DNA from 3 places in the Pantoea sp. LS15 genome. Region 1 is predicted to be linked to each of the others. Evidence: predicted binding sites of a transcription regulator. Region 1 holds the regulator's gene; each other region holds the start of a gene.
The links. The regulator LexA, encoded in region 1, represses DNA repair genes until DNA is damaged. The targets are predictions, from matches to a motif close to TNCTGTATGTACATACAGNA.
Positions count from the first base shown of each region.

Region 1 (3,210 bases):
GCAGTGTGGGAAGTGAGGTGAGTAACGCAATAATCTGCTCGCCAAAAACGGCATAAACCAGACCAAATGCCAGCGCCACCAACCCCGACTGACGACAGGCTGCCCGCCAGACATCCTGAAGCTGCCCGCTTTTGCGCGCACCGTACGCTTGCCCGGAATGCGCTTCCACAGCATAGGCAAAGCCGTCCAGCGCGTAAGCGGTAAAGGTCAGCAGCGTCATCAATACGGCATTGACCGCAACGATGTCTGGCCCCAGCCGAGCCCCGAAAACCGTCAGCGCGCCGAAACAGAGCTGAAGGAGAAGTGAACGCAGCATAATGTCACGGTTGAGTGCCAGCAGCTTACGGATATTGCCGCGCCATGCGTTTTTTAATAGCGCAAGAGAGATCCCGCGCATCGCCAGCACACGCCAGACCATCCACAGGCCGATGATAAAAGTCCCGTATTCGGCAATTACCGTCGCCAGTGCAGCCCCCTGCACGTTCATATGCAGACCCATTACCAGCCAGACATCAAGCACAATGTTGAGCAGGTTTCCCACCACCAGCAGAATGACGGGGGCGCGGGCATACTGCACGCCGAGTAACCACCCCAGCAGAACCAGGTTAGCCAGTGATGCGGGTGCACTGAGCCAGCGGATTTCAAGGAAACGTCTCGCCTGCTCCAGTACCGCCTCGTTACCGCCAACGATGTGAAGCGCGAGGTCAATCAGGGGCGAGCGCAATACAACAATTAATGCCCCCGCACCAAGCGCCAGAATGAGCGGCTGCACCAACGCGCGCGCCAGACGCAGCGGATCTCTGGCACCATATGCCTGTGCCGTGAGCCCGGTAGTACTCATGCGCAAAAAGAGCAGCAGCATAAACAGGAAGCTGGTTGCCGTCGCGCCAATCGCCACACCGCCAAGATAAACAGGTGAATCCAGATGGCCAATAACAGCAGTATCTACCAGACCCAGCAGGGGCACGGTGATATTGGAAAAAATCATCGGCAGTGCAAGACGCCACAATGCCTTATCTGATGCCGTCAGCAGTGACATGAAAAATACCGGGAGAGGTAAAGGAATCAGGCTACAGCAACGCCGTAGCCTGTCAGGAAGAGATTACAGCCATTCGCCGTTGCGAATCACCCCTACTGCCAGCCCTTCGATAGAGAAGTTCTGCTCGCGAAGATCCACCACAATCGGGGAGAATTCGCTGTTTTCAGGCAGCAACTGTACGGTATTACCCTGTTTTTTCAGACGCTTAACAGTGACTTCGTCATCAATACGCGCGACCACAACCTGGCCGTTTCGCACATCCTGCGTTTTGTGAACCGCAAGCAGATCACCGTCAAGAATACCGATGTCTTTCATCGACATGCCACTTACGCGCAGCAGGAAATCAGCGCTTGGTTTAAACATCCCCGGATCGACCTGGTAGTGGCCTTCAATATGCTGCTGTGCCAGTAAAGGCTCACCGGCCGCAACACGCCCCACCAGCGGAATGCCCGTCTCTTCTTCCACCAGCAGGCGGATACCGCGTGACGCGCCCGAAACAATCTCAATCACGCCCTTACGCGCCAGCGCTTTCAGGTGTTCTTCGGCAGCATTCGGAGAACGGAAGCCCAGACGCTGAGCGATTTCCGCACGCGTGGGTGGCATACCCGTCTGGCCGATATGATCCCGGATGAGATCAAACACCTCTTGCTGCCTGGTCGTTAACGCTTTCATTCCGCCCCCTGGGTGTATATACAGTTATGCTGTGAGTATATACAGTCAAAGGCGATTTTGGAACCAAAAACTGCACAAAAAACCAGGGACTTAATTATTCCTCGAGGCTCATCGGAAATGTGACCAAAGCAGCGTGACCCAGGTAATGACCGCAGTAATAATCGCCAGCAACACGGCAGCGGAGCCCATGTCTTTTGCCCGGCCAGAGAGCTCGTGGAAATCTGAGCCAATCCGGTCAACAACAGCCTCAATAGCGCTATTGAGAATTTCCACTATCATCACCAACAGTACGGAGCCGATCAGAAGAACGCGTGTTATTGCATCAACATCAAGGAAACAGGCGATAATCACCGCGATGATAGCGGCGACGCCCTCCTGGCGAAAGGCGGCTTCATTGATCCACGCGGCACGGAAACCTTTCCAGGAATAGCCGGCGGCTTTGATGATTCGGGTTAACCCAGTGGTATTATTGGCCATTAAAAGAACCTTTTATTGGAAATAGCGTCAGTAACTAGAGTGGCAGCGCGTTTCGCTGCCGCCTGAAGTATGACGGGTAACAACAGAAATTTTGCGCGCTTTCTGTTATCCTTGCGCCGCAATTGCATTATTAACCAGAGGCTTTACATCGTTTATGTCCGGCTGGCCACGAATTTACTACAAATTACTTAATTTACCATTAAGCATCCTGGTAAAAAGCAAGTCTATCCCAGCAGAACCCGCGCTGGAATTAGGGCTCGATACGTCGCGCCCCATTATGTACGTTTTGCCTTATAACTCGAAGGCAGACTTACTGACGCTTCGCGCCCAATGCCTGGCGCATGACTTACCTGACCCGCTTGAACCGCTTGAAGTTGACGGTACGCTGCTGCCGCGCTACGTGTTCATTCACGGTGGACCGCGCGTGTTTACCTATTACACGCCGAAAGAAGAGTCCATCAAGCTGTTCCATGACTATCTCGACCTGCACCGCAGCAATCCTGATCTGGATGTGCAGATGGTGCCAGTATCGGTGATGTTTGGTCGTCGCCCGGGTCGTGAAAAAGGTGAAGAGAATCCACCGCTGCGCATGCTTAACGGCATCCAGAAGTTCTTCGCGGTCTCCTGGCTGGGACGCGACAGCTTTGTGCGCTTCTCCCCTTCCGTTTCGCTGCGTCGTATGGCGGACGAGCATGGCACCGACAAGATCATCGCGCAAAAACTGGCGCGCGTAGCGCGTATGCACTTCGCCCGTCAGCGCCTCGCTGCCGTTGGGCCGCGTCTCCCGGCGCGTCAGGATCTGTTCAACAAGCTGTTGGCCTCCAAAGCGATTGCCCGTGCCGTTGAAGACGAAGCACGCAGCAAGAAGATTTCGCATGAGAAAGCCCAGCAGAACGCCATTGCACTGATGGAAGAGATTGCAGCGAACTTCTCTTACGAGATGATTCGCCTGTCCGATCGTATTCTCAGCTTTACCTGGAACCGTCTCTATCAGGGCATCAACGTCCATAACGCCGAGCGTG
Region 1 covers NZ_JAAVXA010000013.1:66,345-69,554, forward strand. The annotation lists gene dinF (MATE family efflux transporter DinF) at 1-1,039, opposite strand, end outside; gene lexA (transcriptional repressor LexA) at 1,103-1,711, opposite strand; gene HED65_RS17570 (diacylglycerol kinase) at 1,820-2,188, opposite strand; gene plsB (glycerol-3-phosphate 1-O-acyltransferase PlsB) at 2,343-3,210, shown strand, end outside.

Region 2 (3,210 bases), on a different contig from region 1:
TTCGTAAACCTGCTCCATTAACGGCAGCGTGGCATCCATCCAGCCTTCTGCAATCGCCACACCTGGCGATGCCGGAAGGGCGCGAATGCGCGTGTGGCGATACTGACCGAAAAGTGCGGCAAGCTGAGACTGGGAGAGGATCGCCGCCATCTGCGTGGCCAGGGTAACGAGGAAAGACTCTTCGCTTTCATCGTACTGACGCAGCTCACGCTGCTGAACAACCAGCACACCAAGCAACTGGCGACGCTGGATAATCGGCACGCCAAGAAACGCGCGGAAGCGCTCTTCTTTTACGGAAGGGATGTATTTAAAACTGGGGTGTTTTTGCGCGTCGGCAAGGTTGATAGGTTCAGCCAGCCGCCCAACCAGACCCACGATACCTTCATCAAATGCGAGCGTTACGGTGCGTCCGCGCGGTTTTTTCAAACCACGGGTCGCCATCAGGTAATAGCAGCGCCGATCGTGGTCGGCCAGATACACCGAACAGACCTCGGTCTCCATCGCAAGACAGATGTCAGTGACCAGAATGTTCAGCGCCTCATTGAGACGCGGAGCACTGGCCACCTTCTCGACTATTTCTCGCAAGCGGGTGAGCATGATTTGCGTAGCTTAACCTCTTTTACGTCGCCAGGCAGGTGCGCTCTGCGGCTTAGGGGGGATCTCCTGAAGCTGCATTACCACACTTGCGAACTCTTTCATCACCCTACGGTAAACATCGCGTTTAAATGACACGACCTGACGAACAGGATACCAATAGCTTACCCAGCGCCAACCATCAAACTCCGGCGTACTGCTGGTTTGCATATTGATGTCTGAATCGTTGCCCACCAACTGCAACAGAAACCACTTCTGTTTCTGGCCGATACAAACCGGCTTTGTGTCCCAACGCACCAAACGTTTCGGTAACTTGTAACGCAACCAGTTGCGGGTGGAAGCCAGGATGCGAACATCTTTCCGGCTTAAACCGACCTCTTCAAAAAGCTCCCGGTACATCGCTTGTTCTGGGGACTCTCCTGGGTTGATCCCGCCTTGCGGGAACTGCCAGGAGTGCTGACCATATCGCCGGGCCCACATTACCTGGCCCTGACGATTACAAATTACTATTCCTACGTTCGGGCGGTAGCCATCGTCATCAATCACCGGACTACCCCAAACTAAACCTTATATATGAATGATTGTTTCACACTACAGGGAGGCGGTAAACCACTCTCTTACAGGCCTGCAACCTAATAACATTTGAATAACTCACAAATAAGTGCTGAGTTATAAACAGATAAGAGCCATCAAAGGGATTTTTATTCACCTTTTCTGTGGATATAGTTGTGAAAAAGTGTCTGATTACCGATGAACAACCTCAATCCCCGTCTTCGCCCCGCTTTCATCAATATTATATAATGATATTACTTTCATGTAGTTAAGTGTGTTATTGCAAACAAAATACAGAATAGCGTGACGATCATCACATCAGGGATCGTCGCGCTGATGAAAGATCGAACAGCGTCGGTTTTATCCACAGATTGTGCCAATAAGTTAGGCACAAATTGTCTGAAAATTCGATTTTCATCGCACGTCAAGGCTGTAAATTGAAACAGTAGTCAGGGTTATGCCCAGTTATCCCATTTTTCTGTGGATAACATGGTGTAAGATCCTGTTCATTGTCAGTGACCAGATTTGAACAACCGGTTTTTCTTCTCAGGTGAAACGATTTCAAACTAATAAAAAAACCTATAAATCATGCACATGGAATATTCGTACAGAAAAAGTTAAACTCTATCCACAGGGGACAATTTCTTCGTTTATTTTTTAATCAAAAGGTTATCTTCATGCATCCGCTTACACCCTTGCTTTCACCACCTTCCAGCGAAGGCCAGTTGCTCCAGCAGGCTCAACGCCTGGCTGGCTTTTCGCTGGGCGAGCTGGCGGCAATGGCCGGGATTCCGATCCCGAAGGATCTGAAACGGGATAAAGGCTGGACAGGCATGCTGCTTGAACTGTGGCTGGGTGCCAGTGCGGGGAGTAAACCAGAGCAAGATTTTGCGGCTCTTGGCGTAGAGTTAAAAACCATTCCCATAGACAGCCATGGGAAACCACTTGAGACCACCTTTGTCTGCGTTGCGCCATTAACCGGCAATACCGGTGTGACATGGGAAACCAGCCACGTTCGTCATAAGCTGAAACGCGTGCTTTGGGTACCGGTTGAAGGTGAACGCCACATTCCCCTGGCCGAGCGTCGCGTTGGTGCTCCGGTGCTCTGGAGCCCGAATGAAGAGGAGGAGCATCAATTGCGTCTGGACTGGGAGGAACTGATGGATATGATCGTTCTTGGACAGGTAGAGCGCATCACAGCCCGACACGGGGAAGTGTTACAGCTGCGTCCGAAGGCAGCCAACAGTAAAGCGCTTACCGAGGCGATCGGTGCGCAGGGCGAGCCAATACTAACGTTACCGCGCGGCTTTTATCTCAAAAAAAATTTCACCGGTGCGCTGCTTGCACGCCATTTTTTACTGAAAACATAGTTTTTTACTCATTTTGAGAGATCCCAAACATAATCATCTGGTTTTTAAGATTTTACCGCTTCCTCCTGTCGGTATATCGGGTTAATACTACACTATGATTTGATACCAGCCAGGTGAGGACGATAACGATGAAAAAATGGGCAGTGTTAATTTCAGCAGTCGGCTTAGCGTTTGCAGTATCGGGCTGTAGTAGTGATTATGTCATGGCGACAAAAGATGGTCGGATGATCCTGACCGACGGCAAACCCGAAGTCGATGATGATACCGGTCTGGTCAGCTACCGTGACCAGGAAGGTAATAAAATGCAGATTAATCGCGACGAAGTCTCACAAATTATCGAGCGATAAACAGAGAGAGGTCAGTCACTTGCTGGCCTTTTTGATTTTTCTCTTCCCCTTTTGCTTCCCCTCTGCCATGTTTATATTCCTTTGTCGGGAAGTTCCTGACGCGGTCTACATGTCTATTGAAGGAAGCCGGCTATGCATTATCACCGTATCCCCCACAGCTCTCTGGAGATAAGCCAACTGGGGTTGGGCACGATGACATTTGGTGAACAAAACAGCGAAGCCGATGCCCATGCACAACTCGATTATGCCGTGAGCCAGGGCATTAACCTGATTGATGTCGCAGAGATGTACCCTGTACCACCCCGTCCGGAAACACAGGGGCTTACTGAAACCTACGTCGGTAACTG
Region 2 covers NZ_JAAVXA010000006.1:22,008-25,217, reverse strand. The annotation lists gene ptsP (phosphoenolpyruvate--protein phosphotransferase) at 1-597, opposite strand, end outside; gene rppH (RNA pyrophosphohydrolase) at 610-1,140, opposite strand; gene mutH (DNA mismatch repair endonuclease MutH) at 1,824-2,516, shown strand; gene HED65_RS10795 (YgdI/YgdR family lipoprotein) at 2,645-2,863, shown strand; gene HED65_RS10790 (NADP(H)-dependent aldo-keto reductase) at 2,996-3,210, shown strand, end outside.
Region 2: a site for LexA is predicted at 1,575-1,594, ahead of mutH (DNA mismatch repair endonuclease MutH). Genes of this name have one in related genera too.

Region 3 (3,210 bases), on a different contig from region 1:
TCTCTGAACGTGGGCGTGGTGACCATGAGTGACGACAGTGCAGAGATCATCTGCCTGATCCGTTCGCTTATCGACACAGGCAAAGAGTACGTAGTGAGCATGCTGGAATCTCTGGGCACGCTGGCCGGTGCGAAAACATCGGCTAAAGGCAGCTACCCTGGCTGGCAGCCGGATGCAAGTTCTCCAGTGATGGCACTGGTCCGTGAAACCTATCAGCGTCTGTTCAACAGCACGCCGAACATTCAAGTGATCCACGCGGGTCTGGAATGTGGTCTGTTCAAGAAACCATATCCGAATATGGACATGGTCTCTATCGGGCCAACCATTACCGGGCCACACTCTCCGGACGAGCAGGTTCATATCGAAAGCGTGGGTCATTACTGGACGCTGCTGACTGAGCTGCTGAAAGCAATTCCTGTTAAGTAATTAGTCGTTTGATGCCCGGTGGCGCTTCGCTTACCGGGCCTACGGTTAAAACAATCTACAACCCTAATACTAGCTGTCGCTCTAACTGCGGATCCAGCAGCGTGACGTGCAATCCCACCAGCCTCACCCCTCGCCCTCCTCTTCGTTCTTCCCATGCCTTTTTCGCCGTCGCAACGAGATCCTCTTTATTCAGACGCGGCCAGACATGTTCCTGCGTGGTCTGCTGGAAGTCGTTGAATTTTAATTTGATACCCTGACGGGCAATGAGCAGATCCGGTTTCACCTTGAGCAAGCGTCGCTCCAGCTCAGGATAGAGCTGTTCCGTAATGATGGTTTCGCATTCAGACCAGTCATGAATGTCTTCAATCAGCGTTCGCTCAACACCAACGGATTTCCGCAGCCGTTCGCTGTTCACATCGCGATCGTCAATCCCCTGGCTACGCTCCCACAGCACGCGCCCAAACTTTCCAAACCGCTTAAGTAGCATAGCCAGATCGCTTCGCTGCACATCTTCACATGTCCGTAATCCCATACTTTCCAGCTTTACAGCGGACACTTTTCCCACACCAGGGATTTTGCCAAGCGGCAACGTTTTTAAGAACGCAGGCACCTCTTCAGGCGTGATGACGTACTGGCCATTGGGCTTATTTAAATCGGAGGCTATCTTGGCAAGAAATTTCACCGGAGCGACTCCTGCCGACGCGGTAAGATTTAACTCTTTAAAGATGGTCTGACGGATTTCCTGTGCCATCAGGGTTGCTGAGCCGTGGCAGTGTACGCTGTCGGTCACATCAAGATAGGCTTCGTCTAGCGACAGCGGTTCGATCAGAGAGGTGTAGCGGGAGAAGATTTCCCGAATATGAATTGAGGCCTCTTTGTAAGCGTCGAAGCGACCAGGTAAAAGAGTGAGATGAGGACAAAGCTTCAGGGCCATTGCGGTAGGCATGGCACTACGCACGCCAAATTTGCGCGCAGGGTAGTTGGCGGTGCTGATGACACCACGCTGAACGCGGCTGCCGCCAATGGCTATGGGAATATCCCGCAGCGCCGGATTGTCACGCATCTCCACTGCCGCAAAAAAGCAGTCCATATCAACATGGATTATTTTGCGCATAGTAAGCCCTCACTCATCACTGGATAAGTATACAGTAAATAAATGAGAATTGAGAAGCAGATGTAAAAATGCCGGGTGGCGACTTTGCCTTACCCGGCCTGTAAAAATTTAGATAATACGGTGCTGTTCGCGGGCCATTCTTTTTTTCCGGGCATCGCATGGCTCCGGGCAATCACAGACTTTTTCCATGCCAATGGAAGAAATACCGCCGCAACTCCCCTGAATGCTTTTACGCTTAATGATCCAGCCTAACGACATGCCGAGGATAACAAGCACGAAAACCACAAAGGTTGCCAGGAACGTCAGCATCATCAGCCTCCAAAATCGTCCAGTAGGATGTTCTCATCCTCCACGCCCAGATCTTTAAGCATCTTAATGACTGCGGCGTTCATTACTGGCGGGCCACACATATAAAACTCGCAGTCTTCCGGCGCAGGATGCTGTTTGAGGTAGTTTTCATACAGCACGTTGTGGATGAAGCCCGTATAGCCAGTCCAGTTATCTTCCGGCTGCGGATCGGAGAGCGCCACATGGAAGGTAAAGTTCGGGTTTTCACGCGCCAGCTGTTCGAACTCATCGTCGTAGAACATCTCACGCAGCGAACGCGCCCCGTACCAGAAGCTGATTTTACGCTGACTGCTAAGCCGCTTGAGCTGGTCGAAAATGTGCGAACGCATCGGCGCCATACCTGCGCCACCACCGATAAACACCATTTCGGCTTCCGTCTCTTTCGCAAAGAACTCACCAAAGGGACCGGAGATAGTTACCTTGTCGCCCGGCTTTAAAGACCAGATATACGATGACATGATCCCTGGCGGCGCATGCGGTACCGCCGGAGGCGGTGTGGCGATACGCACGTTAAGCATGATGATGCCCTTTTCTTCAGGGTAGTTAGCCATGGAGTAAGCACGAAGCGCTGGCTCTTTTACTTCCGACACAAAGCGGAAAAGATTGAACTTGTCCCAGTCGGCCCGGTATTCATGCGGGACATCGAAGTCAGCATATGCCACGGTGTGTTCCGGGCACTCAATCTGAATATATCCACCCGCCCGGAACGGAACGCTCTCTCCTTCAGGCACCCGCAACTTCAGCTCTTTGATAAACGTGGCTTTGTTATCATTAGAGATAACCTCACATTCCCATTTTTTAACGCCAAAGATCTCTTCCGGCAGCTCTATTTTCATGTTCTGACGTACAGCGACCTGGCAGGCCAGACGGCAGCCCTCTTTTGCCTCACGCTTTGTGATATGCGCCAGTTCGGTTGGCAGGATATCTCCTCCGCCCTCTTTCACCGTAACGCGGCACTGCCCACAGGAGCCACCGCCGCCACAGGCCGAAGAGACAAAGATCCCGTTGCCGGAGAGCGTATTCAACAGTTTATCTCCGGCGGGCGTGCGGATCTGGTTCTGCGGCTCGTCGTTAATATCAATCACCACGTCGCCGGAATTCACCAGCTTCGCACGTGCCACCAGAATAAGCCCTGATAACACCAGTACAATCAGCGTGAACATCGCCACGCCAAGCATAATTTCCATCAGTTAGCCCTTATAGCTGCACACCGGAGAAGGACATAAACCCCAATGCCATCAGTCCGGTGGTGATAAAGGTGATCCCTAAGCCACGCAGGCCTGCAGGCACGTTGGCATATTTCATTTTTTCGCGGATCCCCG
Region 3 covers NZ_JAAVXA010000003.1:28,606-31,815, reverse strand. The annotation lists gene pepD (cytosol nonspecific dipeptidase) at 1-426, shown strand, start outside; gene dinB (DNA polymerase IV) at 482-1,540, opposite strand; gene nqrM ((Na+)-NQR maturation NqrM) at 1,649-1,849, opposite strand; gene nqrF (NADH:ubiquinone reductase (Na(+)-transporting) subunit F) at 1,852-3,075, opposite strand; gene nqrE (NADH:ubiquinone reductase (Na(+)-transporting) subunit E) at 3,086-3,210, opposite strand, start outside.
Region 3: a site for LexA is predicted at 1,558-1,577, ahead of dinB (DNA polymerase IV). Genes of this name have one in related genera too.